DNA from 4 places in the Pseudomonas sp. Pdm06 genome. Region 4 is predicted to be linked to each of the others. Evidence: predicted binding sites of a transcription regulator. Region 4 holds the regulator's gene; each other region holds the start of a gene.
The links. The regulator sigma-54, encoded in region 4, starts transcription at its own class of promoters, with help from an activator protein. The targets are predictions, from matches to a motif close to ANTGGCATNNANNTTGCTNT.

Region 1 (7,182 bases), on a different contig from region 4:
GATGTCACGGCGGTTCACCCGTGGGCCCGCTTCGAGGACGATCACGGATTTGTTCGCCTTGGCCAGCTCGCTGGCAATCAAGCCACCCATCACGCCGGAGCCGATGACGACCACATCGGCGTCGTAAACAACGCTGCTCATAGTTTGAAATCCTGCGTGTCGGCTGGCTTGGCGCCCCAGGATTCGGGGCCGCCACCGTAGGTTGGAATGATGAGAATGCCGTGGGTCGGTCGATACATCAGCGCCTCGGAGTAACTGATCAGTTCGGCATCGGCGAGCTCGCCGACGATGCCCAAGTACCAGGCCGAGATGATGCTGGTGGCCGTCGCTTTCAACGATGGGTCCGGGTTGGCCTGGGCCAGGTATTCATCCACATGCTTGAAGCCCTGCCCATCGACCAGTTGCTTGAGGGCGCCGACATTGCCGCTGAAGTTCGGTGCGCGCCGGCTCAGGGCGCGGTAGTAGCGCGCCGCCAGGACCGGGTTGACCGGACGGCTGACAAGGAATTGCGACAGGGCGATAAAGTCCTGGTCGCCCTCGGCCATCACCGATTGCCAGGGGCCGAGGCCTCCGGCCAGGGCCACCAGGCCCAGGGTGACCGATCCGCGCAGCAGGCTGCGGCGTGACAGTCGGGCGGTGGGGGTTGATGAAGCGGGCATGTGGGTGTCGGTCATTGAAGTTTCCATTGCTCAGGCCTCCTGCAGCCGGCGACGAGCCTTGAGTCTGTAAAGCCCCAGGAGGATCAGCAGGCCGATCACAACCAGTGCCGGTACGCTGTAGCGCGCCAGCACGGCGATGGGGGCCTTGGGTCCGCCTTCGCGTACCTGTGCCACATCGGCGGCAGTCACGTTCAAGCCGGCGTTGCCGTAGCGGGACAGGACGTAGTTGCTGACGTCGGCGATCTGCTGGTCGTCGAGGCGATCGGTGAACAGCGCGCCCGGACCGAAGGCCGGCATGTCGATTGCCACGCCGTCGACTTCGCGATGCACGCCGTAGACGATGGTCGCGATCAGGTTGTCGCGGCGGCTGGTCGCGGTGTTGTGGAACAGTGACGGATACTCACGAGTGCCCTCGCCGTTGGCCTGGTGACAGTTGGCGCAGGTGCCGCTGAAGATGTGCCAGCCCGGATTGTCCTGCGGCTTGCCGCCGCGCAGGCTGAGTTCGTCGTTCGACGCCTGGCCGAAGGTATGGCGGGCCTGGCGTTCGCCGGTGGCGATTGGCTGGGTCTGCAGCAAGTAGGTGGCGATGGCCTTGAGGTCCTCCTCGCCGAGGTACTGCAGGCTGTGCTCGACCGCCTCGGCCATGGGCCCGGCAGCTTGCGCCTTGCCCTCCACATGGCCGCTGCGCAGGTAGGCAACGAGCTCATCGCTCGACCAGGCGCCGATACCGCTGGTCTTGTCCGAGGTGATGTTCGGGGCGTACCAGGCCCCCAATGAGCCACCGGAAAGCGCCTTGGCGTTATCCGCCGCCATCAGGACATTGCGTGGGGTATGGCAGGTGTCGCAGTGGGCCAGTGCATTGACCAGGTAGTCGCCGCGATTGACCTGCGCGGACTTGCCCGGATCCGCCTCGAAGCGTTTCTGGCTATGGAACAAGGCGTTCCAGCCGAGCATCGAGGCGCGGATATTGAACGGAAAGTCGAGCTCGGTCTTGGGGCTGGGCGTATCCACCGGCGCGACTTCATCCATGAAGTACTGGTACAGGGCGGCGACGTCGCTGTCGGTCATCTTTGCGTAGGAGGTGTAGGGCATCGCTGGGTACAGGTGGGTGCCGTCCGGGGTTACACCGTCGCGCACGGCGCGGGCGAAGTCTGCCTGCGTGTACTGGCCGATGCCGGCGCTCCTGGAAGGGGTGATGTTGGTCGAGTAGAGGGTGCCCATCGGCGAGTTGAGTGGGTAACCGCCGGCAAAGGGCTTGCCACCGACGGTGCTATGGCAGGCCACGCAATCGGCGGCCACCGCCAGCCGCTTGCCGGGCGAAGCGCTGGTGTCGAGTGTCTCGCCGTGGGTCGCCAGGCTGACCGTCATCAGGACCAGGCCGCCCGCGAGCATATTCATCATGGACTTCACCTTGCCCACGCCGGGCAATGGCTGATCCCTCCTCTGCGGATACATGTGTCACTCCTCATGGATTTCGACGCGTGGCCTTTGGCTCGGCTCGTTAAATTTTCATAGTTGTACGATGTCTTGCGTTGCGATAAAGATTTCACATGATGTAACATTTTGCAACGATTATGGCTAAGAGCTACTATCTGTTTGTTTTTATTGAACGGCTCTAGTACGGGCTTTTCAGAAATTGATGAGCAAAATCATCGTCAGCGAGACGGGCAAGAAAGAAAGGAAAATGCTTCATCCGGATTGAGGGTGAACAGAGGGGTGTGGCTTACATTTTCGTGATGTTGTACGACGTCGTGACGAGAAAACCATCAAGCGGCACGCCAACGATGCCCGGTCGGCAGACGAACCCGAGCGGCGATGGAATCAGGACACAGGCCCTTAACCTGGCGTTACGCGGGGCAGGGAAATGCACACATGACCGGGCTGCTGGACCAGCATCCCATGAGGATCCACCGATGAACTGGCTCAACGACGCAAAACTATCGACCAAATTGATCACCTCGTTTTTCCTCTGCGCCCTGATAACGCTCGCCGTGGGCATGCTTGGCGTCAGTGGGGTTTCCGCGCTGTCGACGCGTTTGCAGGGAGTGTTCAACAACAACCTGGTCTCGGTCGCCAATACGTCGCAGACCAAGACCAAGGCGGTCGGCCAGACGCGCGACATGTACCGGCTGTATGTCGCTACCGCCGGCAATGCTCCGCAGAGCATGAAGGATGAGTTTCTCGCTTCGATGAAAGCCAATCAGTTGGCCAGCGAAAAGGCTTTCGCCGATTACCGCAAAGGCAATCTGGCTGAAGACGAGCGCATCGCCGGCGATCAGATGGCCCGCGATTGGCCGGTCTACCAGGCCATTGTGCAGCAGTACGTGGCGATGATGGCGGCTGGCGACCTGGAAAACGGCCGCACCCTGTTGCTCGGTGACTTGCAGAAGACTTATCGCAAGGTGATGGACCAGTTGACCATCATGATCGACTCCAATGACCGTCAGATCAGCGAAGACGCCAAGGCCGCCACGCAGCAGGAGGTGACGGCCAAGACCGTGTTGTACAGCGGCATCGTCGTGGCGTTTATCGCTGCGCTGCTGTTGGGCATGTTTATCAGTCGCCTGATCAGTCGACCGATTGCCGTGGCGGTCGATTGCGCACAACGCATCGCCCAGGGCGACCTCACTCAGCACATCACCAGCAACAGTCGCGACGAGGCCGGCCAGTTGCTCAAGGCCCTGGGTGACATGCAGACGAGTTTGAAGACCACCATCCAGCAGATTGCCAGCGCTTCGGACCAATTGGCTTCCGCCGCCGAGGAGCTGACGGCGGTCACCGATGATGGCAGTCGTGCCTTGATCCGACAGAATGATGAAATCCAGCAGGCTGCCACGGCCGTGACCGAGATGACTTCCGCGGTCGAGGAAGTGGCCCGCAACGCGGTCTCCACTTCACAGGCTTCGCAATCGACCAGCTCACAAGCCAGCGAAGGGCGTGATCAGGCCCGTAGCGCGGTGCAGGCGATCAATACGGCAACCCAGGAAATCACCGCGTCCACCGGGCTGGTCAGGGATCTTGCCGTGCAGGTGCGCGATATTGGCAAGGTGCTGGATGTGATCCGCGGGATCGCTGAACAGACCAACCTGTTGGCGCTCAACGCGGCCATCGAGGCGGCACGCGCCGGGGAGCAGGGCCGCGGTTTTGCCGTGGTGGCCGATGAGGTTCGCGCCCTGGCGGCCCGCACCCAGGCGTCAACCGGTGAAATCGAGAGCATGATCCACGCGGTACAGGACCGTGCCGACAGTGCGGTTGATGCGATGGGCAAGAGCCAGGCGCTGGTGACCGAGACCCAGGGCCTGGCCCGGGCCACTGGCGAGGCGCTGGAGCAGATCGCCGACGGCATCTCGCAGATCAATGACCGTAACCTGGTGATTGCCACGGCGTCCGAGGAGCAGGCCCATGTGGCCCGCGAGGTCGATCGCAACCTGGTGAATATCCAGGATCTCTCGACCCAGACTGCGGCCGGGGCGAACCAGACCAATGCTTCGAGCCAGGAGCTGTCCAACCTGGCCCTGTCATTCAATAGCCTGGTTGGCCGTTTCCGTCTCTGACCCTTCAGGTTGAATACGCCTGGGTTACCGGGCGTATGTCGCAGGCGCGCGGCTTATTCCTGGGCTGGAGCCAATCGCGCTTCCAGCTCAGCGACCTTGGCCTCCAAACTCTCGAGCCGCGCTCGGGTCCGGGCCAGCACGACCATCTGGCTGTCGAATTCTTCCCGGCTTACCAGGTCCAGCTTGCTGAAGCCGCTTTGCAGCAGGGCCTTGAACTGGCTTTCGATTTCGCTTTTGGGCAGCGGCGTGTCGCCACTCAAGATACGGGAGGCGTGGCCGCTCAGGGCGTCGAGGAGGTCTTTGGGCGCAAGCATGTGCAGGTGTCCTGGAAACGATGGCGGGCAGTGTACCACGCAGTGTCTATAGTCAATTCGTCAGCCAGGGATGCACGCTTTTCGCGCATGGAGCCGGGCGGCGCTGCACTGTTGTTGTGCGTATCGCTGCGGTTCGTGGTGCGGTGCACGTCGAGCCGGTGGCCAAGGGGCTGAAATCAGAGGGTTTGGGTGCAGATGGCAAGGTTTCTGCTTAGAGGCTGATGACCCATGCACTGATGCAGTCGCTGTGACGAATGCAGTGCAGCAGGCGGAACGGGGAGTTTCGTCAGGATCGGTTAACTGGCACCTGTCGGGCAACTTGGGCCGACGACGCGTTACAAAGCCAGGCACTGCGCTTAGACTTGAGTCGGGTTTGTTTTCCTGGGGCAAGTCCACCAATTCGGGAGAAAGTTTCATGAAGCTAGTCACTGCCATCATCAAGCCGTTCAAGTTGGACGACGTGCGCGAGTCGTTGTCCGAGATCGGCGTGCAGGGCATTACCGTTACTGAGGTCAAAGGCTTCGGTCGGCAGAAGGGCCACACCGAGCTGTATCGCGGCGCGGAGTACGTGGTCGATTTCCTGCCCAAGGTGAAGATCGATGTCGCCATTGACGACAAGGATCTGGACCGGGTGATCGAGGCAATCACCAAGGCCGCCAACACCGGCAAGATCGGTGACGGGAAGATCTTTGTGGTCAATCTGGAACAGGCTATCCGCATCCGTACCGGCGAAACCGATACCGACGCTATCTAAGCCGCCAAACCCAACGCCCCAGGAGAAAACAATATGACTCTGCGTAAATTCGCAGGGCTAGGAGCCCTGTTGTCCTTCGCAATGCCTGGCCTGGCCATGGCAGAAGAAGCGGCAGCCCCTGTCCTGAACTCCGGCGACACCGCCTGGATGCTCACGGCCACGATTCTTGTACTGTTCATGACCATCCCCGGATTGGCGCTGTTCTACGGCGGCATGGTCCGTTCGAAGAACATTCTTTCCGTGATGATGCAGTGCTTTGCCATTACCGGTCTGATCAGCATCCTGTGGGTCATCTATGGCTACAGCATCGCGTTCGACACCACCGGCATGGAGCAGGGCGTCGTCAACTTCAACTCCTTCATTGGCGGTTTCGGCAAAGCGTTCCTGGCAGGTGTCACGCCAGCCAGCCTGACCGGCCCGGCGGCGCTGTTCCCTGAAGCGGTGTTCATCACCTTCCAGATGACGTTCGCCATCATTACCCCGGCCCTGATCGTCGGTGCATTTGCCGAGCGGATGAAGTTCTCCGCCATGCTGATCTTCATGGGCGTGTGGTTCACCCTGGTGTATGCACCGATTGCGCACATGGTCTGGTCCGGCAATGGCGGCCTGATGTGGGATTGGGGCGTGCTGGACTTCGCTGGCGGCACCGTGGTGCACATCAACGCTGGTATCGCCGGCCTGGTGGCGTGCCTGGTATTGGGCAAGCGCAAAGGCTTCCCGACCACGCCAATGGCGCCGCATAACCTGGGTTACACTCTGATGGGCGCGGCCATGCTGTGGGTCGGCTGGTTCGGCTTCAACGCCGGTTCCGCTGTCGCCGCCAACGGCACTGCCGGCATGGCGATGCTGGTGACCCAGATCGCTACCGCTGCGGCGGCACTGGGCTGGATGTTTGCCGAGTGGATCACCCACGGCAAGCCAAGCGCGCTGGGCATTGCCTCGGGCGTGGTGGCCGGCCTGGTTGCAATCACCCCGGCTGCCGGCACCGTGGGCCCGATGGGCGCCCTGGTCATCGGCCTGGCGGCGGGCGTGGTGTGCTTCTTCTGCGCCACCACCCTCAAGCGCAAGCTCGGTTATGACGACTCCCTGGATGCCTTCGGCGTGCATGGCATCGGCGGTATTCTCGGCGCGATCCTGACCGGTGTGTTCGCCGCACCGGCCTTGGGTGGCTTCGGCACCGTGACCGATATCGGCGCGCAAGTGTGGATTCAATTCAAGGGCGTGGGTTTCACGGTGGTCTACACCGCGATCGTCACCTTCATCATCCTCAAGGTCCTGGACGCTGTCATGGGTCTGCGTGTCACCGAGGAAGAAGAAGCTGTGGGCCTGGATCTGGCCCAGCACAACGAGCGTGGCTACAACCTGTAAGCACACGCAACAAAAAATGCCCGGTTCGCCGGGCATTTTTTTGTCTGGAGTTTGTCATTGCTCACAAGGTACGGCGGTTTTTCCGACGCCTTTTGTTGTGGATGCGACATGGGTTTTTATACCGCCAAAGGCTTACACCGAAGCAAGAATATTAGGGCCTTTGTTTTTTCCCAGAGCGCGCTAGAATGCGCGCCGAACGTGCGGAGATCTGTATGTGGCAACAGACGCTGATAACCCTGCGGGCAAGGCCCCGGGGCTTTCATCTGGTGACGGACGAGTTGCTGGCCGGCCTGCCTGACCTCCAGGCGTGTCGTGTCGGTCTGTTGCATCTGTGGCTGCAGCATACCTCGGCCTCGTTGACCATCAACGAGAACGCCGATCCGGCGGTACGTCGAGACTTCGAACGATTTTTCAATCGGCTGATCCCACAAGGAACAGCCGGCTATGAGCACAACGACGAAGGCTTGGACGACCTCCCGGCGCACTTCAAGGCCAGTGTGCTCGGTTGCCAGCTCAGCCTGCCGGTTACGGCG
Region 2 (7,182 bases), on a different contig from region 4:
GGAAGTGCAACGCCAGCCATCATGGATATGCAGGCTGGTTTTCAGGACATAACAAAAAAGGCGGATCAGCCATGTTCAAACATTCGAAAGTTCGTCAAGCCGGACTCATTCTCTTTGCCACGACGCTGCTGTTGATTTTGCCGAATATCACCAAGGTGATTGGCTGAATCCTGCGCGGGGGCACCTGCTTCATCCAATACGTTGTGTCGCCAAAAAATGTGATGGGTTCACTGTTCGAGCTGCGATGGCTGTGCCAACCTTTGCGGCCACCCCCTCGACATGGAAGGCGATCGACTTGAAAGCTCTCATTGTGTTCGGGGCGTTGCTGCTCAGCACGCCCCTTTATGCCGCGCAACTGGTGCTGGAGTTGGGCGCGAGCACGCGCACCTGGCAAACCGAAGAACTGCTCAAGCATCCGGACGCTCAAACGGTCGAGATTGCTGAGGATGTTTCCTACAAGAAACCCATGAGTTATCGAGCCGTGCGGCTGACGTCCCTGTTGCCGGGCATCCAGCCGGACGACCACCTGCAGGCCGTTGCCCTGGACGGCTTCGCTGCCGAGATGCCCGCGGCGCCATTACTCAACAAGAGCGGGGCCCGGGCCTGGCTGGCGATCGAGGACCCGGCCAAGCCGTGGCCGTCGCTGGGGGAAGGCAAGTCCAGTGCCGGGCCTTTCTATCTGGTCTGGACCGACCCTCAGGCAGGCCGCATCAGCCCGGAACAATGGCCCTATGCGGTGGCAAGCATCAAGCGCCTGTCGGCGGTGGCTGAACGCTTTCCAGCCCTGCTACCAGCGCCCAACCTGGCCAAGGACGACCCGATCAATAAAGGTTTCGCGCTGTTCCAGAAGAATTGCCTGGCGTGTCATCGGCTCAATGGCGCTGGCGATGCACAGTTCGGCCCTGACCTGAACATTCCTTTCAATCCCACCGAATACTTCTCCGGGGACTTCCTCAAGCGCTACATCCGCGACCCGCAAGCCCTGCGACGCTGGCCCCAGGGCAAGATGCCCGGGTTCTCGGTAGCGGTGTTGCCGGAATCGGAGCTGGATTTGCTGGTGGGTTACTTGAAGCATATGGCGGGACGCAAGCAGCCGCTGACTCCATGAGATCGCTTTTGTGGCGAGGGAGCTTGTTCGCCAGGCGGTTACTGGAGTTGCACAGCAATCACTGGGGTACCGGGGGTGCCGGGGGTCTCGATCATCCTGGCATGCATCTGCTCGCCACCGCCGCCGCGGCGCATGCCACGCACTGGGCAGGCGTCCAGGTAATCCAGGCCCACGGCCAGTTTCAGGTGGCGCTCCGGGCGAGCCAGTTGGTTGGTCACGTCGAAGCTGTACCAGGCGTCGTCCAGCCAGGCTTCTGCCCAGGCATGGCTCGCCAGGTGCTCCCTCTCTTCGCTGAACAGATAACCCGACACATACCGCGCCGGCACGCCCAGGCTACGAGCGCAGGCCAGGAAGGCATGGGTATGGTCCTGGCACACCCCGCTACGACCGGCGAACGCCTGGGCTGCACTGGTCTCGACTGCGGTGGTGCCAGGGGTGTAGATCATGTGCTGGTTCAAGCCATGCATCAGGTCGATCAACGCGGTGCGGTCGCGACGCTGCTGGCACTGCTGCGCAGCGAAGGCTCGAAGGGCCTCGTCCGCCTCGGTCAGCCGGGTGAAGCGCAGGAATGGCAGCGCCGACTGGCTCTCGTGTTCGGCTTCGCGCAACGGATCGATATCCACCTGTCCACGGGCACCGATGATGACCGTTTCGTGGGGTTCATCCAGGGTCAGCACATGCAGGATGTTGCCAAACGGATCCAGTTGCGCCCGCACCGGCCGAGGCAAATCAAGCTGCCAGCTCAGCACATGCTGGCGTTCGCTGTCGTGGGGCGTCAGGCGCAGGTACTGGATGCTGGCGCGAACCTGATCTTCATAGTGGTAGGCCGTTTCGTGGCTGATCGAGAGTCTCATATGACCTCCAGGTAGGAACTGTGAATGGCGTTGCCCAGTTCACGGACCAGTGGGATGAATTCGGTGAGCCAGGCATGCAGGCCCCCGTCGAGGATTTCGTTGATGCCGGTGTAGCGCAGGCGTGCGTCCATTTCCGCCGCCAGCCGTTGCGCCTGCCGACCGTTGGTGCCCGGCAGGCTCGCGAGGATCTGGTCGATTTCTTCGGTACAGGCACGCAGCGAGCGCGGCACGTCGGCGCGCAACAGCAGCAACTCAGCCACATGACGAGCGCCCGGGGCCTCACGGTAGATCTCGGTGTAGGCCTCGAAGGACGACAAGGCCCGCAACAAGGCGCTCCATTGGTAGTAGGCGTGGGCCGTGCCGTCGCTGACTGCGTCGGCCTGGTCGCCGGCCATTTCGTAGCGGGCATCGAGCAAGCGCAGGGTGTTGTCGGCCCTTTCGATAAAGGTCCCCAGGCGAATGAACCGGAACGCGTCGTTACGCATGATGGTGCCGTAGGTCGCGCCACGAAACAGATGCGAGCGCTCCTTGATCCACTCGCAGAACCGGCTCATGCCGTAGCGATTCAAGCCTTGCTCGCCGATACCGCGAATTTCCAGCCAGGTGGCGTTGATGTTTTCCCACATGTCGGCGGTGATTCGGCCACGTACCGCATGGGCACTGGCTCGCGCGGAACCGAGACAGCTGTAGATGCTGGCCGGGTTGGCCGCTTCCAGGGCAAAAAAATGCAGCAGGCGCTCGGCGTGCAGATCGCCGTGTCGCTCCCGGTAATCGTCCAGCGTGCCAGTGATCAGCAATGGCATGGCCAGTTCGTGCAGGCCGTCGCCACGCCCATCCTGGGGCATCAGTGACAACGAATAACTGACGTCGAGCATCCGCGCGAGGTTTTCCGCCCGCTCCAGGTAGCGCGACATCCAGTACAGGTCCGAGGCGGTTCTACTCAGCATGGCAGCTCCTCAATCCTCGACCACCCAAGTGTCCTTGGTACCGCCACCCTGGGATGAGTTCACCACCAGGGAGCCTTCGCGCAGCGCCACTCGTGTCAGCCCGCCAGGGACCACGCGGGTCTCACGGCCGGCCAGCACAAACGGGCGCAAGTCGATATGACGCGGGGCGATGCCGTTTTCGACAAAGGTCGGGCACGTCGAGAGCGACAGCGTCGGCTGGGCGATGTAGGCGTGCGGCTTGGCCTTGATCCGCTCGCGAAAGGCATCGATTTGCGCCGTCGTCGCGGCCGGCCCCACCAGCATTCCATACCCGCCGGAGCCCTGGGTTTCCTTGACCACCAGGTCGGGAAGATTCGCCAGTACATGGGAAAGCTCTGCAGGATTACGGCACTGCCAGGTGGGAACGTTCTTCAGGATCGGCTCTTCGTCCAGGTAAAAACGGATCATGTCGGTGACAAACGGATACACCGACTTGTCGTCCGCCACCCCCGTGCCGATGGCATTGGCCAGCACCACGTTGCCGGAACGGTAGGAGGACAACAGCCCCGGTACGCCGAGCATCGAATCCGGATTGAAGGCCAGTGGATCGAGGAACGCGTCGTCGAGTCGACGGTAGATCACATCCACCGCCTTCGGCCCGTCGGTGGTGCGCATGAACACTTTGTCATCTCGTACGAACAGGTCAGCGCCTTCCACCAACTCCACGCCCATCTCCCGGGCCAGGAATGCGTGCTCGAAGAATGCACTGTTGAAACGCCCCGGCGTCAGTACCACGACGCTGGGGTCGTCCAGCGGACTGGAGCTTTTCAGGGTGTCGAGCAGCAGATTCGGATAATGATCGATGGGGGCGATGCGCTGGGCGGCGAACAGCTCGGGAAACAGGCGCATCATCATCTTGCGGTCTTCGAGCATGTAGCTGACGCCGCTGGGCGTACGCAGATTGTCTTCGAGCACGTAATAGGTGCCGTCACCGTCGCGTACCAGGTCGACACCGCAAATGTGCGCGTAGATGTCACGGTGCAGATCGAGCCCTTGCATCGCCAGTTGGTATTGCTCGTTGGCCAGCACCTGTTCGGCGGGGATGATGCCGGCCCGGATGATCCGCTGTTCGTGGTAGAGGTCGGCCAGGAACATGTTCAGCGCCTTGACCCGTTGGATGCAGCCACGTTCGACCACCCGCCATTCGCTGGCCGGGATGCTGCGCGGGATCGTGTCGAACGGGATCAGGCGCTCGGTCCCCTGCTCGTCCCCGTAGAGCGTGAACGTAATGCCGGCACGGTGAAACAACAGGTCGGCTTCGCGCCTGCGCTGCGCCAGAAGCTCGTCAGGCGTGTCGGCCAGCCAGCGGGCAAACGCCTGGTAGTGCGGGCGGACCTGGCCGTCGGCATCGTACATTTCATCAAAACCGCTGCGGATCATGCCGTGCTCCTTGTCACCCTGGCAGCAAGGCTTCGCAAGCCCCGTGCCATCGGCATAAACGCTTTATGATCAAAGGGTTGGAATCTCCACCGAGAGGCCGCGCACTTTTATAGTGCGGCAAATGCCCCCAACCCGCTGCCCCCGCTTCATTGCGACGCAGGGGCGTCGCTCTCCTGAGCATAGCCATGGAAAAACGAAGCGGCCTGGTCTGGATACAGTTAGGTACAAAACCTGGGGGGAGTGATTGCGGTGGGTCAGCTTGCATCGAGGTTGGATGTGTCGATGCCATCGCGAGCAAGCTCGCTCCCACAGGATTCCTGGGAAGTCAGACATGAAAACGGCCGACACAAAGGTCAGCCGTTGCTGTGGTTGCGGTGAGTGACTGTCAGGCCTGCAGGCGCCGGATCTCTTGCTTGACGCCCCAACCCTCGATAACCCCCCCCAAGGGTTCGACAACTGCCTCGAAGTCTTGCTCGAAGTCGCCAATATCATCGTAAGTGGCGTACATCACCCGGCTCAGTTCCAATGACCAAGCCCCGTCGTCCCGTGCACTGATCTGCGCGTTCAACGATTCGCCCCGAAAATGACCTGCCGCCCTGCGCGCCCGCTCCTCGTCCGGGAAAATGGCGTAGAACTCAATGGGATGGAATCGGGAAAAATCGAAACCGCCTTCTTTCATGCGGCGCAATACGCTGGTGCTGATGTCTTCTTGATAGGCTGTGCTCATGAAACGTCCTCCTAAAACCGATGGATAGACTTTCCGTCTTCCCGTGCGTGAAGCCTTCAGGCTGCAAGCGATACGGCATCAAATGGCCGTCGGGACACAAGCATGTAGCTGACAAGACCGGACCTTGGCGATCCTTTCGCTGATCTCAATTGCAGAGTAGCCGCAAGTGGTGGCCACTGCCAAGCGAGACCAGCCACCGTTTCATGAAATCGGTGTAATGCTGAGAATTTCGATACTGTTTTGGGACTTGAGGTTCTTGACTGTCGGATCTTCGGTGCGGTCAACCAGATCGTTGAGGTCCAATTGGCTGAGCACGGGTAGCAGCCTTTCGCGGATCAGTTGGGCGGCCTGCTCCATGGTGGGTTTGTGGTCATAGTCGAACTGCTCGACGGTGGTTTCACCGTGATCGTCAATGAAAGTGATTTCCCACTTTTGCATCAGTGTCTCCTTGATCAATTCAGGGCAGGGCTTACCTTCATCTCGACATTGAGGGGCGGACAATCGTTCCGCTGGGTACTTGGACGGCACACATGAAAAGACCGCCTCGGGGGCGGTCTCCTTTGTGCAGCCTTGGCCGATCACTTTTCGGCGCGTTCCTTCAGGGCCTTGAGGGTGTTGAACGGCGCATCCACCACGAACTTGTTCGCCAGCCAGGACGGCACGTCACCACCCGGTTCGGTGTGGACCTGATAAACGACTTCAATCTGGTCCGCGCCCTTTGGCGTGAATTTCCAGAAGCCATCGACCTGGGCCACCCGTACGAAACCTTGCTCCTCAGGCTGGTATGTCGGCACGCCCTTGAGCTTGCGGGTCAGGCTGCCGTCGGCCCCCTCCTCGGTGGTGACTTCCAGCACCGAGTCCCGGGGCGTCACCGGCCATGGCGTGTTGAATTGGGTATAAGTCCAGCTCTTGTCGCCTTCGTGCTTGAGCAGTTTCTGGCTCTTGCACTCATGAATCCAGGCGCAGGCGCCGGGAACGTCTTCCTGCAGGGCCCGCAGCTTGGCCATGGTGGTTTTCATCACCGTCACGCCGCGATAGGCCTTGTACTTGGAGCCCGCCACTTCACTGAGGGAAACCTTGATACCTTCCTTCTCCTTGGCAACCTGCCAGTCTTCTGCCTGAGCGGTGGCCGTCGCCAGCAACACGGTCAACCCACACAACACAGCCATACGATGCAGCGAACCCATAGTTTTTTCCTTATTGTCCAAGTTCGTTCATTTCGGATCTGTTCATTGACCCATTACGCTGCCGTGACTTGCTCCCACCAACCGATCAAGCGGATGGCCTCTTCACGGCTGCCGCCGCACACCTCGATGTCGGCTTCGAACGCCGAGCACACCGCCGGACGCTCCGGCTGGCCGAAGATCCGGCACAGGTTATCGACCGACAGTTGCACACAACGTTCTCCCGCCGGTTTGCCTTGGGGCATGCCAGGGATAGGTGAGCTGATGGAAGGGGCGATGCAACAGGCGCCACAGCCTTCACGGCACTTCATGACGACAACATCCTCGCGGCGGGTAATGATGAGTAACAGAAGACAGAGTAACGGCTAAAACACCCGTTTTAAATTACCGTCCGCGTGTTTTTTTACCGTTGGCCAAGTGACCGAACGGTCAGCGACGAGCTGCATGCCCTATGGAAGGCTTACTGCTTGAATTCGAAATCCAGCGCTGCGCCTTCCACCTCGTTGCGCTCCTGATTGCGCAGCGGCAGTTGCATTTCATTGCTCAACAACCGGCCATTGAGTTGAAACGGTCCGGGTTTCGCTCCGAACATTGACGGCAAGAGCGGTTCGCGCTTGAGCGGCGCAACCTTACCCGGCGGCTGCAACTGCTCGACCATGTCATGGGGCAGGCTCAGGTCCAGCTTGGCCGGCGGCAATGGAGTCTTGGCGACCTCGTGGGCGGATTTGCTCTTGGAAGCAATGGGCGCACGCTTTTTTTTCTTCGCCGCAGTCGCCTTTTTAGCGGAAGGCTTCTTGGCCACTGCGGTTTTTTTCGGCGTATTCTTCGTGGCACTGACGGCAGGTTTTTCCTGCGCCGGAGCCGCCACGACGACGCCTCCCATTTGGAAGACACTGAACAGGCCGATCAAAACCCAGGCAACAGGAACATTGGCTTTCATAGA
Region 3 (7,182 bases), on a different contig from region 4:
GGGCAGGTATTCGAAAGCGCCGCCCTGGTAGGACGCCACGGCGCTGTCCAGGTCGGAATGGGCGGTCATGATGATCACCGGCAGTCGCGGATGCTGCTCGCGAATCCGCGCCAACAGGTCCAGGCCGCTGGCGCCAGGCATGCGGATGTCGGAGATGATGACGTCCGGTTGCTGACGCGCCAGGCGACTCATCACCCCGTCGGCGCTGTCGAAGCTCTGGGTGGTCATGCCTTCTTGTTGCAAGGCTTTTTCCAGGACCCAACGGATAGAACGGTCGTCATCGACGATCCACACGGTTTCACTACGGCTCATGTCGATGTGGCTCCTTGTTCCAGTGGCAGGAAGATCGAGAAAGTGGTGTGGCCGGGGTGGCTCTCACATTCGATCAAGCCCTGATGCTGACTGATGATGTTCTGGGTAATGGCCAGGCCCAGCCCGGTACCATCCGGACGGCCGCTGACCATGGGAAAAAAGATGGTTTCCTGCAGTTCGGCAGGGATGCCCGGACCGTTGTCGATGATTTCGATCTTGGTCACCAGGCGATGGCGCACGTGGCCGATGGTGAACTGGCGCATGGCGCGGGTACGCAGGCTGATGCGACCCAGGCGCAGTTCGTTCTGGCTGCTGATGGCCTGCATCGCGTTGCGCACGATATTCAGTACCGCCTGGATCATCTGCTCGCGGTCGATCAAGACGTCGGGAATGCTTGGATCATAGTCGCGCACCAAAGTGATGCAACCCTGGCTTTCCGCCTCCACCAGGCTGCTGACGCGCTCCAGCACTTCATGGACGTTGCACATCGCCAGGGACGGTAGCTTGTTCGAGCCGAGCATGCGGTCCACCAGGTTCCGCAGGCGGTCGGCTTCCTCGATGATGACGTTGGTGTAGTCCTTGAGGCTTTCTTCCGGCAGTTCGCGGGCAAGCAACTGTGCCGCGCCACGTATTCCGCCGAGAGGGTTCTTGATCTCGTGGGCCAGGCCCCGCACCAGCATCTTGCTGGTTTCCTGCTTGGACAACTGCGCCTCTTCCTTGGTGATGCGCAGCAGGCGATCACGCGGGTGGACTTCCAGCAGCAACAGGGTGGCGCCGTTGTTCAGGATCGGCGTGACCGCATAATCCACGGTCAGGGTCTGGCCGGTCAGGGCGGTGAGCATCGCCTCGCGCTTGGTGAACGGGTGAGCCTGCTCCACCGCTTGGCGCAGGGAATTGAGCGCTTCGGCAGATTCGGTAAACAACTCGCTGATGAACTGCCCGTGGCTGCGCTGGCCGCTGACGGCCAGGAGCATCTCCGCCGCCGGGTTCATGTACTCCAGACGCAGTTCGGCGTCGAGCAGGATGGTCGCGGTGGTGAGGTTGTCGAGCAGCAAGCGGTGTAGTGCGTCGCTAATGGTCATCAGGACCTCTTTTGGAGCGTAGCAACTCGGGACCGGTCCCAAATTGCGCGCGCGATTAATGCGCTGTCACAAGGAAAATGCAAAAACCAAACCAAGGCTCCGAAAAGAAGCGTTTAGAGCCTCAAAAGGGTGTTTTTCGGTCGCTTGCGTGGCGTTCTGCCAGCTTTTCCGGGTACTTTCGAACCAAAATGGGTTTTTGGACTGAGTAGCGTGCAAGCTATTGCACCAATATAGTGCGACAGCCTGGGTGGTGTTAAAAAAACGGCAAGATGCTGCTTTTTTCTTCTTCAGGCTTTTCGGCGAGAGGGCACTCGGGGCGTTGACCGTAATCGGCCATGGCACAGGGCTTGATGCGGCGCTTCTGCGCAAGGGATATGCGCTGCATGTGGAAGGGCTGGTTGGCGGTGCGTTCGACGATACGGTCCTGCTCGTCGAGGATTTCGACCGCCAGGTGATGGGTGCCTCGATCGATGTCGCTCAAGGCGAATACCGGGCTCGGTCCCGGCGCGCCCGTTGGTTTGCCGTCGAGCAACAGGCGGTAGCGGTGGCCTTTTCTCAGGCTCGGTTCGCTGGTGACACTGACGATCAATTCGCCTGCGGTGCTGCGTATCGTCGCGTCCGGCTCGGGAATCAACAGCCTGAGCATTTCGTAATGAAACAACGGTTCGGGCCTGGCTTCGGTCGCGGGCGCCGAGGCTGTACCCGTGGGCGGCGCCGGCATCCGGTTGCCGGGTGGCAGTTGGACTTTCTTTGCGTTGCCAGGGCGCGGCTGATCGGTGAACACGCGATTGCCCTGGGCATCAATGTAGGTGTAGACCTGCGCCACGCCGGGCATCGCCGTCAGCACCAGGCCCAGCGCGAGCAGCCAGCGGATCATGGCTGGTGCACCCGTTGCACGGTGAAGGTGACGGTTTCGCTTTGCTGCACGAGGTTGTCGCCGTCGATGACTTGAACCGCCAGGCTGTGTTCGCCCCGGTCGATATTCACCAATTGCAGGCGCGGCACGTTGCTCGCTTGGCCGTAGGGCTGCCCGTCCAGCAGCAACCGGAACAGATGCGGGCTGCGCAGGCGCGGTTGAGCGTGTACGCCAACGGTGAAGGTGCCGTTGTTGGCGCGCAGGGCCTCGTCGGTGGGGATGTCGGTCAGTTCCAGGGTTTCGTAGGCATCGCCCTGCTTTTCGCTGTTGATGGGGGGCGTCGGTGTGCCCGGGCTGGCCGGAGACTGGCGTTCGATGCTGTTGAGCGGTGGCAACTCCACCGTCTGGGCCGGGACGCCTTGGGGCGGCTGGTTGCTGTAGGCGGTATTGCCCTCGGCGTCGATGTACTTGTAGATCTGCGCGGCGGCGGGCAGTGCCAGCAGCGACAACAGGATGATTGAAAAACCGCGCCCCATAAAATCGACCGAAAACTAGAAGTGTTGGGTTGCAGCATAGGTCAGGGGGGAGGGTTGGCCCAAGTTGTTGTGTGTTGGGCCATGACCTACCTTGTGGGAGCGAGCTTGCTCGCGATGGCGGAGTGTCAGGCACTGAGGTGTTGAATGTGCTGGCCTCATCGCGAGCAAGCTCGCTCCCACAGGGGGGGCTTAGGCTTTTGTGGAGATACACAGCTCTGCGGTTGCTCGGATCAGGGCGAGCCGGTGCACCGGGTGCTGCTTGTTGTGGTGGGTGGCACGGGCCAGCCATTGCGGGCACTGCGGGTCGGTGCGGTAGGGGGCAAAGTCGGCCAGTTGTTGCAACAGGCGTTTCTGCAGGCGGTCGAGCTGCGGGCGGATCTGCCCCACCAGGTCCGGACGCGGGAGGTCCGGGGCCTTGCCGTCCAGGGCCCAGTCGGACAAGTTGATGTACTGCACCATTTTGTTGGCTTCTATCTGGGCGGCAAAAAACGCTTCCACGGTTTCGCTGCTCAGTTTGTAGGCCGGTGCCTGGGCAACGGCGGCGGCGATGACTTCACGCTCGCGCTGACGGTCCTCTACGGGTTTGCCACTGTCCCATTTACTCAGCGCCACTTGATCGGCGATGGCCAGGCGTTCGCCAATGGCGTTAAGCAACGGGGTCAGGGCCTCGGGGGCGGGAGTCGAGGTCGAGGCGGCTGCGGCGGTGGAGGCCAGCAGCGCGGCAGACAGGGCAAGGCAGAGCTTGAAGCGCAAAGTCATGGGCAGTCTCGTCTTCTATGGGGGGGCTACGGGGCATCATGCACGTAACCTGCGCCCATAAAAAAGGCCTCCCGAGGGAGGCCTTTCTTTATTTCACGCCGTGCGTGGCGGCGCTACCGGATCAGCAGCTGTAGTACAGCTCATATTCCAGTGGGTGTACGAAGGTGCGAACCTTGATTTCTTCTTCGCTTTTCAGTGCGATGTAAGCGTCGATGAAGTCATCGCTGAATACGCCGCCTTTGGTCAGGAATGCACGGCCCTTGTCCAGCTCTTCCAGGGCTTCTTTCAAGCTGCCACACACCTGTGGGATTTCCTTGGCCTCTTCAGGCGGCAGGTCATACAGGTTTTTGTCAGCGGCATCGCCAGGGTGGATCTTGTTCTGGATACCGTCCAGGCCGGCCATCATCAGTGCAGCGAAGGCCAGGTACGGGTTGGCAGCCGGATCCGGGAAGCGTGCTTCGATACGGCGGGCTTTAGGGCTGTTCACGTAAGGAATACGGATCGAGGCGGAACGGTTGCGAGCCGAGTAGGCCAGCATGACCGGGGCTTCGAAGCCTGGTACCAGACGCTTGTAGGAGTTGGTCGACGGGTTGGTGAAGCCGTTCAGGGCCTTACCGTGCTTGATGATACCGCCGATGAAGTACAGGGCAGTGTCCGACAGACCGGCATAGCCTTCGCCTGCGAAGGTGTTCTTGCCGTCCTTGGAGATCGACATGTGAACGTGCATGCCCGAACCGTTGTCGCCGTACAGAGGCTTCGGCATGAAGGTCGCGGTGCGGCCGTAAGCGTCAGCAACGTTGTGTACGCAGTACTTGAGGGTCTGTACTTCGTCAGCCTTCTTGACCAGCGTGTTGAATTTCACGCCGATTTCGTTCTGGCCGGCAGTCGCCACTTCGTGGTGGTGAACTTCGACGGTCTGGCCCATTTCTTCCAGTGCGTTGCACATGGAGGTACGGATTTCGTGGTCGAAGTCGAACGGTGGAACCGGGAAGTAACCGCCTTTGATGCCTGGACGGTGACCTTTGTTACCGCCTTCCACGTCCTGGTCGGACATCCACGAGCCTTGTTCGGAGAAGATCTTGAACATGGAGCCGGAGATGTCGGACTTGAACTTGACCGAGTCGAAGATGAAGAACTCAGGCTCAGGACCGAAGAAGGCGGTGTCGCCGATACCGGTGGACTTCAGGTATTCCTCGGCGCGGTGGGCGATGGCGCGTGGGTCGCGGTCATAGCCTTGCATGGTCGAAGGTTCGATGATGTCGCAGACCAGGATCAGGGTCGGCTCTTCGGTGAACGGGTCCAGGACGGCGGTTTCGTCGTCCGGCATCAGGATCATGTCGGAGGCTTCGATGCCTTTCCAGCCAGAGATGGAGGAGCCGTCGAACATTTTCCCGATTTCAAAGAATTCGTCGTCCAGCGCATCACGGGCCGGCATGGTCACGTGATGTTGAGTACCTTTGGTGTCAGTGAAGCGCAGATCAATCCACTTGACGTCATGATCTTTGATGAGTTGAACCGACTTCGACATATGTCCTCCGGGTGGCTTCGGGCGGGTAGTGGAGTGCCCTTAGATATGGGTGATGCCGGCGCGAATACTCTGCCAAGGCAACCTGCCTCACAAGGGAGCAAATTGCATGCCAGTGCCCCAGCATGGGTTTTTTGCACCAAATACACGCTTTTAAAGGCGTAAATCAAAGATTGTCCGACAATAACGCACTGCAATGTGGCGTCGCCAATCGATAATGACCTGTTTTGGTGCGCGTAAAACCATCTGCACATTAACTGGTTAAACCTTGAGCAATTTCCGCTATAATCCGCGCCCCCCTTTTTCGGCTGGCCGTTCGCGCGCTGTTTTCATGAAACTAATCGTAAAAGTCTTCCCCGAGATCACCATCAAGAGCCGCCCGGTACGGATGCGTTTCATCCGCCAGTTGGCCAAGAACATCCGTGCCGTGCTCCGAGACCTGGATCCGGCCGTGGTGGTGAATGGCGTGTGGGACAACCTCGAACTGGAAACCCGTGTCAGCGAACCCAAGCTCCTGAAGGAAATGACCGAGCGCCTGAGTTGCATGCCGGGCATCGCGCATTTTTTGCAAGTCGATGAATACCCGCTGGGGGATTTCGACGACATCCTTGCCAAGTGCATGCTTCATTATGGTGACGCACTGGCCGGCAAGATCTTTTCGGTGCGTTGCAAGCGTGCCGGCAAGCACGCGTTCAGCTCGATGGATGTGGAGAAGTTCGTCGGCAGCCAGTTGCGCCGGCAATGCAGCGCGGCCGGTATTTCGTTGAAAGACCCGGAAATCGAAGTGCGCATCGAAATTCGCGACCAGCGGTTGTTCGTGATCCACAGCCAGCACAACAGCATCGGCGGTTATCCGCTGGGTTCGCTGGAGCAGACCCTGGTGCTGATGTCCGGTGGCTTCGACTCCACGGTGGCCGCCTACCAGATCATGCGTCGCGGGTTGATGAGCCATTTCTGCTTCTTCAACCTCGGCGGGCGTGCCCATGAATTGGGCGTGATGGAAGTGGCGCACTTCATCTGGAAGAAGTACGGCAGCTCTCAACGCGTGTTATTTGTGAGTGTGCCGTTCGAGGAAGTCCTGGGCGAGATTCTCGGCAAAGTCGATAACAGTCATATGGGCGTCATTTTGAAGCGTATGATGTTGCGCGCCGCTTCACGAATTGCCGACCGCCTGCAAATCGATGCGCTGGTGACCGGCGAGGCGATCTCCCAGGTGTCGAGCCAGACGTTGCCGAACCTGTCGGTGATCGACTGCGTGACCGAGAAGCTGGTCTTGCGTCCACTGATCGCCAGCCACAAGCAGGACATCATCGACCAGGCCAACGAAATCGGCACCGCCGAGTTTGCCCGGCACATGCCGGAATACTGCGGCGTCATCTCGGTCAATCCGAAGACGGCGGCCAAGCGCGGGCGGGTGGAGCACGAAGAGAAAGAATTCGACATGGCGGTACTCGAGCGAGCGCTCGAAAACGCCAGGCTGGTGCCGATCGATCGCGTCATCGACGAATTGGGCCAGGACATCAAGATTGAAGAAGTCGGCGAAGCGCTGGCCGGTCAGATCATCATCGACATCCGCCACCCGGATGACGCTGAAGACGACCCGCTGAGTGTCGCCGGCATCGAGGTAAAAACGATGCCGTTCTATGCCGTGAACGCGCGTTTCAAGGAACTGGACCCTACTCGCCAGTACCTGCTGTATTGCGACAAAGGCGTGATGAGTCGCCTGCATGCCCACCATTTGCTCAGTGAGGGGCATGCCAATGTGCGCGTTTATCGACCGAGCTAAGTGCCCGGGGCTGTTTGCCTGTGGCCTGCGTCACCGGCCCCCCGACGCCGCCGACAGGCTGTAACGGCTTTGTCGGACTCAACGTAAATCGCTGCCACGACCTGTCAGCACACCGAATCCTCTGATCGAGATACACAAGTGATCGAAAATCTACGCAACATCGCCATCATTGCTCACGTTGACCATGGTAAGACCACCCTGGTAGACAAACTCTTGCGTCAATCCGGCACCCTGGAGCGCAACGAGCTCAACGACGAGCGCGTGATGGACTCCAACGACCAGGAAAAAGAGCGCGGTATTACCATCCTGGCGAAAAACACCGCCAT
Region 4 (7,182 bases):
CCCCTTGAACAAAGCATGACGAACTTACGTGAGGGAATTGTTCATTACCGCTATAATCGCCGCCTTTTCATCGGGCTATACGATTTCAGACATGAGCCAATCCAGCGACCTGATTCAATCGGCACAACGTACCATCCGCCTCGAGCTCGAAGCCGTGCAAGGCTTGCTGCCCCATATCGACGCTGATTTCGTACGCGCCTGCGAGATGATTCTGGCCAGCAAGGGCCGCGTCGTCGTGGTCGGCATGGGCAAGTCCGGGCACATCGGCAACAAGATCGCCGCCACCCTCGCCAGCACCGGCACCACGGCCTTTTTCGTCCATCCGGCCGAAGCCAGCCATGGGGACATGGGCATGATCACCCGGGACGACATCATCCTGGCCCTGTCCAACTCCGGCTCCACCAACGAGATCATCACCCTGCTGCCGCTGATCAAGCGCCTGGGCATCCAGTTGATCAGCGTGACCGGCAACCCCGACTCGCCGCTGGCCAAGGCCGCCGAAGTGAACCTCAATGTGCATGTCGAGCACGAGGCCTGCCCATTGAACCTGGCGCCAACCTCCTCCACCACCGCGGCCCTGGTCATGGGCGACGCCCTGGCCGTGGCGCTGCTGGAAGCCCGGGGCTTCACCGCGGAAGACTTCGCCTTTTCCCATCCCGGTGGCGCCCTCGGCCGTCGCCTGCTGCTGAAAGTCGAAAACGTGATGCACGCCGGCCAGGAACTGCCACAGGTCGTGCGCAGCACGCTGCTCAAGGACGCACTCATGGAGATGACCCGCAAGGGCCTGGGCATGACGGTTATTCTCGAAGCCGACGGCAAGCTCGCCGGGATCTTCACCGACGGCGACCTGCGCCGCACCCTGGACCGCACCATCGACATCCACAGCGCGACCATCGAGCAAGTCATGACCCCCCACGGCAAGACCGCCCGCGCCGAGATGCTCGCCGCCGAGGCCCTGAAAATCATGGAAGACCACAAGATCAGCGCCCTGGTGGTCGTCGATGACGAAGACCGGCCGGTGGGCGCCCTGAACATGCACGATCTGCTGCGTGCGGGAGTCATGTAAATGAACACAGACCTGTTGCAACGTGGCAAAGCCATCAAGCTGGCCGTGTTCGATGTGGACGGCGTGCTGACCGACGGCCGCCTGTACTTCCTCGAAGACGGCAGCGAATTCAAGACCTTCAACACCCTCGACGGCCAAGGCATCAAGATGTTGATGGCCGCCGGCGTACAGACGGCTATCATCAGCGGCCGCAAGACCCCGGTGGTCGAACGGCGTGCGAAGAACCTCGGCATCCCGCACCTTTACCAGGGGCGCGAAGACAAACTGGTGGTGCTGGACGAGCTTCTGGGTCAACTCAACCTAAGCTATGAACAGGTGGCCTACCTCGGTGACGACCTGCCAGACCTGCCGGTGATTCGCCGGGTCGGCCTGGGCATGGCGGTCGCCAACGCGGCCAGCTTCGTGCGCGAGCATGCCCACGGCATCACCACGGCGCGAGGCGGCGAAGGTGCTGCCCGCGAATTCTGTGAACTGATCCTGCGCGCCCAGGGCCGCCTCGAAGCGGCCAACGCCGCGTACCTGTGAGCCATTTATGCTGAGCAAAAAGATTCGCACCATTGTGGTGTTTGCCTGTATCGCAGCGATTTTCGCCGCGGTGGGCTATTGGAACATCAGCCCGGAACGGTTTCTCGACCAGCCTGCGGCCCAGGTCGAGGAACGGATCGACTGGTACGCGACCAACACCCATACCCTGCAGTACCTGCCCGACGGCAAAGTGCAATATGAGATGACGTCCGACAAGGTTGACCACGTAAAGGCCACTGACATTACGCTGGTCACCAAGCCGGACCTGAACATGTTCCGCGGCACCGAATTCCCGTGGCACGTGCAGAGCGAGCACGCCGAAGTCAATTCCGGCGGCACCGAAGTGGAGCTGATCGACTCGGTACGCGTCGCCCGAACCGACGAGAAAAACCGCACGACCATCATCACCAGCACACGCATGACCGTGTTCCCACAGCAAGAATATGCGCAGACCGAGCAACCCGTTAGAATCGACGGCGCCGGGGGTGTATCGACCGGCACGGGAATGAAAGCGTATTTGAAGGAAAGCAGGATACACCTGCTATCGAACGTAAGAGGACAGTATGAAGCTCGCTAAAACCCTCCCTATTTTGCTCAGTCTGGGCGCAGCACTGGGAAGCGCGAGCGCCTGGGCTCTTCCCAACGACCGCGACCAGCCTATCCGCATCCAGGCCGACGACGCCCAACTCGACGACAAGAATGGCGTCGCCACCTATAAAGGTGATGTGATCATCACCCAGGGTTCGATGAAGGTCACCGGCAACACCGTGACCATCACCCGTACCCCGGCCGGCGATATCGATGTAGTGACCTCGGTGGGCAACCTGGCCTATTTCGAGCAGATGCAAACCGCGGGCGACACCAAGCCGGTACAGGGCTACGGGGTCACCATCCAATACCACGCCTCCCAGGATCGCGTGGTCCTGATCGACCGTGCCAAGGTCGTCGACAAGGACAACAACGTCACCCAGGGCGAGAAAATCGTCTACGACACCGTCAAGAAACTGGCCAGCGCCGGCCGTGCCACCGGCAGCAAGGTGACCGAGCAGCGTCCGCGGATCGATATGGTGATCCAGCCTAAAAAGAAAACCGAGCAAAAGGCCCAGTAATGGCAACTCTGAAAGCTCAGCACTTGGCCAAGAGCTACAAGAGCCGGCAAGTCGTGCGTGATGTCAGCCTGTCCATCGACAGCGGCCAGATCGTCGGCCTGCTCGGCCCCAATGGCGCGGGCAAGACCACCTGCTTCTATATGATCGTCGGCCTGGTCCAGGCCGATCAGGGTCGCGTACTGATCGACGACCTGGATGTCAGCCACCAGCCGATGCATGGCCGGGCGAAGGCCGGCATCGGCTATTTGCCGCAAGAAGCGTCGATCTTCCGCAAACTGTCGGTTGCCGACAACATCATGGCGATCCTCGAGACCCGTAAGGAGCTCGACAAGGCCGGCCGTCGCCAGGAGCTGGAAAGCCTGCTGCAGGAATTCCACATCAACCACATTCGCGACAACCTGGGCATGAGCCTGTCGGGTGGCGAACGGCGCCGTGTGGAAATTGCCCGCGCCCTGGCCACCGCACCGAAGTTCATCCTGCTCGACGAACCGTTCGCCGGCGTGGACCCGATCTCGGTGGGCGACATCAAGCAGATCATCCATCACCTCAAGGCCAAGGGCATCGGCGTGCTGATCACCGACCACAACGTGCGCGAGACCCTGGATATCTGCGAAACCGCCTACATTGTCAATGACGGCCAATTGATCGCCGAAGGTGACTCCGCCGCGATCCTGGCCAACGACCTGGTCAAGGAAGTGTACCTGGGCCATGAGTTCCGCCTGTAAGCACACGTGTCTGGCGAATTGCCCGGGCGTCGTTTAATTTTATTATGGCGACGCTCTAGGCAAACACTTCGGTTTCAGGCATATAATTTGCTTAAGTTTGGCGCTCCGGCGCCCTGTAGTGGATGGCGCATGTGCGCCGGCGAATAAGGTGTTAAGCCCCTGCCATGAAACCATCGCTAGTCTTGAGAATGGGCCAGCAGCTGACGATGACACCGCAGCTGCAACAGGCCATCCGCCTGCTCCAATTGTCGACCCTGGACCTGCAACAGGAAATCCAGGAGGCCCTGGAGTCCAATCCGATGCTCGAACGCCAGGAAGAAGGCGACGACTTCGATAACACCGACCCGCTGGCCGACAACGTCGAGCAGAAGACCAATACCGAGATCCCGGAACCGTCCTACCAGGAAACCGCCCCGACGGTGGATAACCTCGAGGATGGCGAATGGAACGAGCGCATCCCCAACGAGCTGCCCGTGGACACGGCCTGGGAAGACGTCTACCAGACCAGCGCCAGCAACCTGCCCAGCAGCGATGACGACGAGTGGGACTTCACCACCCGCACCTCGGCCGGCGAAAGCCTGCAAAGCCACCTGCTGTGGCAACTGAACCTGGCGCCGATGTCCGACACCGATCGCTTGATCGCGGTCACCCTGATCGACTGCATCAACAACCAGGGCTACCTGGACGAGACCCTCGAAGAGATCCTCGAAGCCTTCGACCCCGAACTCGACATCGAGCTGGACGAGATCGAAGCCGTCCTCCATCGCATCCAGCAATTCGAACCGGCCGGCATCGGCGCCCGCAACCTGGGCGAGTGCCTGCTGCTGCAACTGCGCCAGTTGTCTGCCAAGACGCCATGGCTGGCCGAAGCCAAGCGATTGGTCACCGATTACATCGACCTGCTGGGCGGTCGCGACTACAGCCAGTTGATGCGGCGCATGAAGCTCAAGGAAGATGAGCTGCGCCAGGTCATCGAGCTGGTACAGAGCCTCAACCCGCGCCCCGGCTCGCAGATCGAATCCACTGAACCTGAGTACGTGGTCCCCGATGTGATCGTGCGCAAGCACAACGATCGCTGGCTGGTGGAGCTCAACCAGGAGTCGGTGCCCAAGCTGCGGGTCAACGCCCAGTACGCCGGCTTCGTCAAGCGCGCCGACACCAGCGCCGACAACACCTTCATGCGCAACCAGTTGCAGGAGGCCCGCTGGTTCATCAAGAGCCTGCAGAGCCGCAACGAAACCCTGATGAAAGTGGCCACCCAGATCGTCGAGCATCAGCGCGGCTTCCTGGAGTACGGCGATGAGGCGATGAAACCGTTGGTCCTGCATGACATTGCCGAGGCAGTGGGCATGCACGAGTCGACGATTTCCCGGGTGACCACCCAGAAATTCATGCATACCCCCCGGGGCATCTATGAATTGAAATACTTTTTCTCCAGCCATGTCAGTACCTCCGAAGGCGGCGAATGCTCGTCCACGGCCATCCGCGCGATCATCAAAAAACTGGTGGCCGCGGAAAATCAGAAAAAGCCGTTGAGTGACAGCAAGATCGCTGGTTTACTGGAGGCACAAGGCATTCAGGTGGCCCGCCGTACCGTCGCCAAATACCGCGAATCCCTCGGGATCGCGCCTTCGAGCGAACGCAAGCGGTTGATGTAACAGGCCACGCCACAGCGTTCCAGTGGCAGGCATTTCTGCCTGCCGCTTTATGCACTGGCAACGAAGGAGAAGCTGTATGCAAGTCAACATCAGTGGACACCAACTGGAAGTGACCGAACCCCTGCGCACCTACATCGGCGAAAAACTCGACCGGTTGGAGAGGCATTTCGACAAGATCACCAACGTGCAAGTCACGATGAACGTCGAGAAGCTGCTGCAGAAAATCGAAGCCACGCTGCATATCCCCGGCGGAGAAGTGGTCGCCAACGCAGAGCACACAGACATGTATGCCGCGATTGACCTGCTGACCGACAAGCTGGATCGCCAACTCAAAAAGCATAAGGAAAAGACCCAGAGCCTCCTCCAGGGCGCGACCGGTCGTTAACCCCCCCAATCCATGATCCGACTAGAAACCATCCTGACCCCCGGCCGTTCCCTAGTGAACGCGCCGGGCGGCAGTAAAAAGAAAGCCCTCGAACAAACTGCCAACCTGATCCACCGCGAGGTACCGGATCTGGGAATGCAGGACGTCTTCGAGGCGCTGGTTGCCCGTGAAAAACTCGGTTCCACCGGTTTTGGCAACGGCATCGCCATTCCCCATTGCCGCCTCAAGGGTTGTACCGCGCCCATCAGCGCACTGTTGCACCTTGAAGCCCCCATAGATTTCGACGCCATCGACGGCGCCCCGGTCGACCTGCTGTTCGTATTGCTGGTTCCGGAAGCGGCGACCGATGCGCACCTCGAGCTGCTGCGCCAGATCGCCAGCATGCTGGACCGCAAGGAAGTGCGCGAAAAACTGCGCAGCGCGCCGAGTAACGAAGCTCTGTACCAGGTGGTCCTGGACGAGCAGAACGGTCATTAAACATGCGCATGATCATCGTCAGTGGCCGCTCCGGCTCCGGTAAAAGCACGGCCCTCAACGTGCTTGAGGACAGCGGCTACTATTGCATCGACAACCTCCCCGCCGGCCTGCTGCCGGAACTGGCCGAGCGCGCCCTGATCCACACCGAGCTGGCGCAGCCGCTGGTGGCGGTGTCCATCGATGCGCGCAACCTGCCGAGCCACCTGTCGCGCTTTCCCGAACTGCTCGAGGAAGTGCGCAGCCGGCATATTCAATGCGATGTGTTGTACCTGGATGCCGATGAGGAGACGCTGCTCAAGCGTTTTTCCGAAACCCGCCGGCGTCACCCGTTGAGCAACGCCAACCGCTCCCTGGCCGAAGCCATCGAGGATGAAAGCCAGCTGTTGGGGCCGATCGCCGACCTGGCGGACCTGAAGGTCAACACCACGCACCTGAACCTGTATCAGTTGCGCGACACGATCAAGCTGCGCCTGCTGAACCAACCGGAGCCGGGCACGGCGTTCCTGGTGGAGTCGTTCGGCTTCAAGCGTGGCATGCCGGTAGACGCCGACCTGGTGTTCGATGTGCGTTGCCTGCCCAACCCTTATTGGAAACCGGAACTGCGCGAGCAGTCCGGGCTCGATCAGCCGGTGATCGACTACCTGGCCGCACAGCCGGACGTCGAGGAAATGTACCAGGACATCTCCAGCTACCTGCTCAAATGGCTACCCCGCTTTGCCGCGAGCAATCGCGCCTATGTCACGATCGCCATCGGCTGTACCGGCGGTCACCACCGCTCCGTCTACCTGACCGAACGCCTGGGTCAGCTCCTGCAACAATCCCTGAAGAATGTCCAGGTTCGCCACCGCGACCTCAGCTAAAGGATTCACACCGCGATGCCTGCTCAGGAAATTGAAATCATCAACAAGCTGGGTTTGCATGCCCGAGCGTCGGCCAAGTTTGTCGGAGTCGCGGGACAGTTCAAGGACACCACCATCAGGGTCGGCCGCACGCCGGAGTCCACGGTCGACGGCAAAAGCATCATGGCAATGATGATGCTCGCCGCCGGCAAGGGCACCAAGATCCACCTGAGCACTGAAGGGGATCAGGCGCAGGAAGCGATGAATGCCTTGGTAGACCTGATCAACCGATACTTCGACGAAGGCGAATAACGGCCCAAGCCAGGCGAGCTTGTTGGGTTGACAGAGCTGGCTTTTGTGGCGAGGGAGCTTGCTCCCGCTCGACTGCGAAGCAGTCG

Region 1: glnK (P-II family nitrogen regulator) is a predicted target of sigma-54. The motif match lies at 4,722-4,741, and genes of this name have one in related genera.
Region 2: IB266_RS15415 (circularly permuted type 2 ATP-grasp protein) is a predicted target of sigma-54. The motif match lies at 4,360-4,379, and genes of this name have one in related genera.
Region 3: glnA (type I glutamate--ammonia ligase) is a predicted target of sigma-54. The motif match lies at 5,168-5,187, and genes of this name have one in related genera.

Annotation. Positions count from the first base shown of each region.
Region 1 covers NZ_JACVAH010000015.1:72,459-79,640, forward strand. Annotated here, with positions in the region: gene IB266_RS22650 (GMC family oxidoreductase) at 1-141, opposite strand, end outside; gene IB266_RS22655 (sorbitol dehydrogenase family protein) at 138-686, opposite strand; gene IB266_RS22660 (cytochrome c) at 690-2,060, opposite strand; gene IB266_RS22665 (methyl-accepting chemotaxis protein) at 2,573-4,213, shown strand; gene IB266_RS22670 (accessory factor UbiK family protein) at 4,267-4,527, opposite strand; gene glnK (P-II family nitrogen regulator) at 4,943-5,281, shown strand; gene IB266_RS22680 (ammonium transporter) at 5,315-6,649, shown strand; gene IB266_RS22685 (secondary thiamine-phosphate synthase enzyme YjbQ) at 6,862-7,182, shown strand, end outside.
Region 2 covers NZ_JACVAH010000008.1:212,507-219,688, reverse strand. Annotated here, with positions in the region: gene IB266_RS15430 (c-type cytochrome) at 296-1,108, shown strand; gene IB266_RS15425 (transglutaminase family protein) at 1,147-1,962, opposite strand; gene IB266_RS15420 (alpha-E domain-containing protein) at 1,959-2,909, opposite strand; gene IB266_RS15415 (circularly permuted type 2 ATP-grasp protein) at 2,919-4,328, opposite strand; gene IB266_RS15410 (ribonuclease E inhibitor RraB) at 4,714-5,055, opposite strand; gene IB266_RS15405 (hypothetical protein) at 5,257-5,493, opposite strand; gene IB266_RS15400 (START domain-containing protein) at 5,634-6,242, opposite strand; gene IB266_RS15395 (YkgJ family cysteine cluster protein) at 6,296-6,550, opposite strand; gene IB266_RS15390 (translation initiation factor 2) at 6,700-7,179, opposite strand.
Region 3 covers NZ_JACVAH010000011.1:202,535-209,716, forward strand. Annotated here, with positions in the region: gene ntrC (nitrogen regulation protein NR(I)) at 1-312, opposite strand, end outside; gene glnL (nitrogen regulation protein NR(II)) at 309-1,394, opposite strand; gene IB266_RS18995 (DUF4124 domain-containing protein) at 1,648-2,271, opposite strand; gene IB266_RS19000 (DUF4124 domain-containing protein) at 2,268-2,786, opposite strand; gene IB266_RS19005 (chorismate mutase) at 2,976-3,545, opposite strand; gene glnA (type I glutamate--ammonia ligase) at 3,667-5,073, opposite strand; gene thiI (tRNA uracil 4-sulfurtransferase ThiI) at 5,402-6,856, shown strand; gene typA (translational GTPase TypA) at 6,995-7,182, shown strand, end outside.
Region 4 covers NZ_JACVAH010000007.1:62,965-70,146, reverse strand. Annotated here, with positions in the region: gene IB266_RS13320 (KpsF/GutQ family sugar-phosphate isomerase) at 92-1,066, shown strand; gene IB266_RS13315 (KdsC family phosphatase) at 1,067-1,591, shown strand; gene lptC (LPS export ABC transporter periplasmic protein LptC) at 1,599-2,168, shown strand; gene lptA (lipopolysaccharide transport periplasmic protein LptA) at 2,155-2,700, shown strand; gene lptB (LPS export ABC transporter ATP-binding protein) at 2,700-3,425, shown strand; gene IB266_RS13295 (RNA polymerase factor sigma-54) at 3,590-5,083, shown strand; gene hpf (ribosome hibernation-promoting factor, HPF/YfiA family) at 5,160-5,468, shown strand; gene ptsN (PTS IIA-like nitrogen regulatory protein PtsN) at 5,481-5,945, shown strand; gene rapZ (RNase adapter RapZ) at 5,948-6,805, shown strand; gene IB266_RS13275 (HPr family phosphocarrier protein) at 6,821-7,096, shown strand.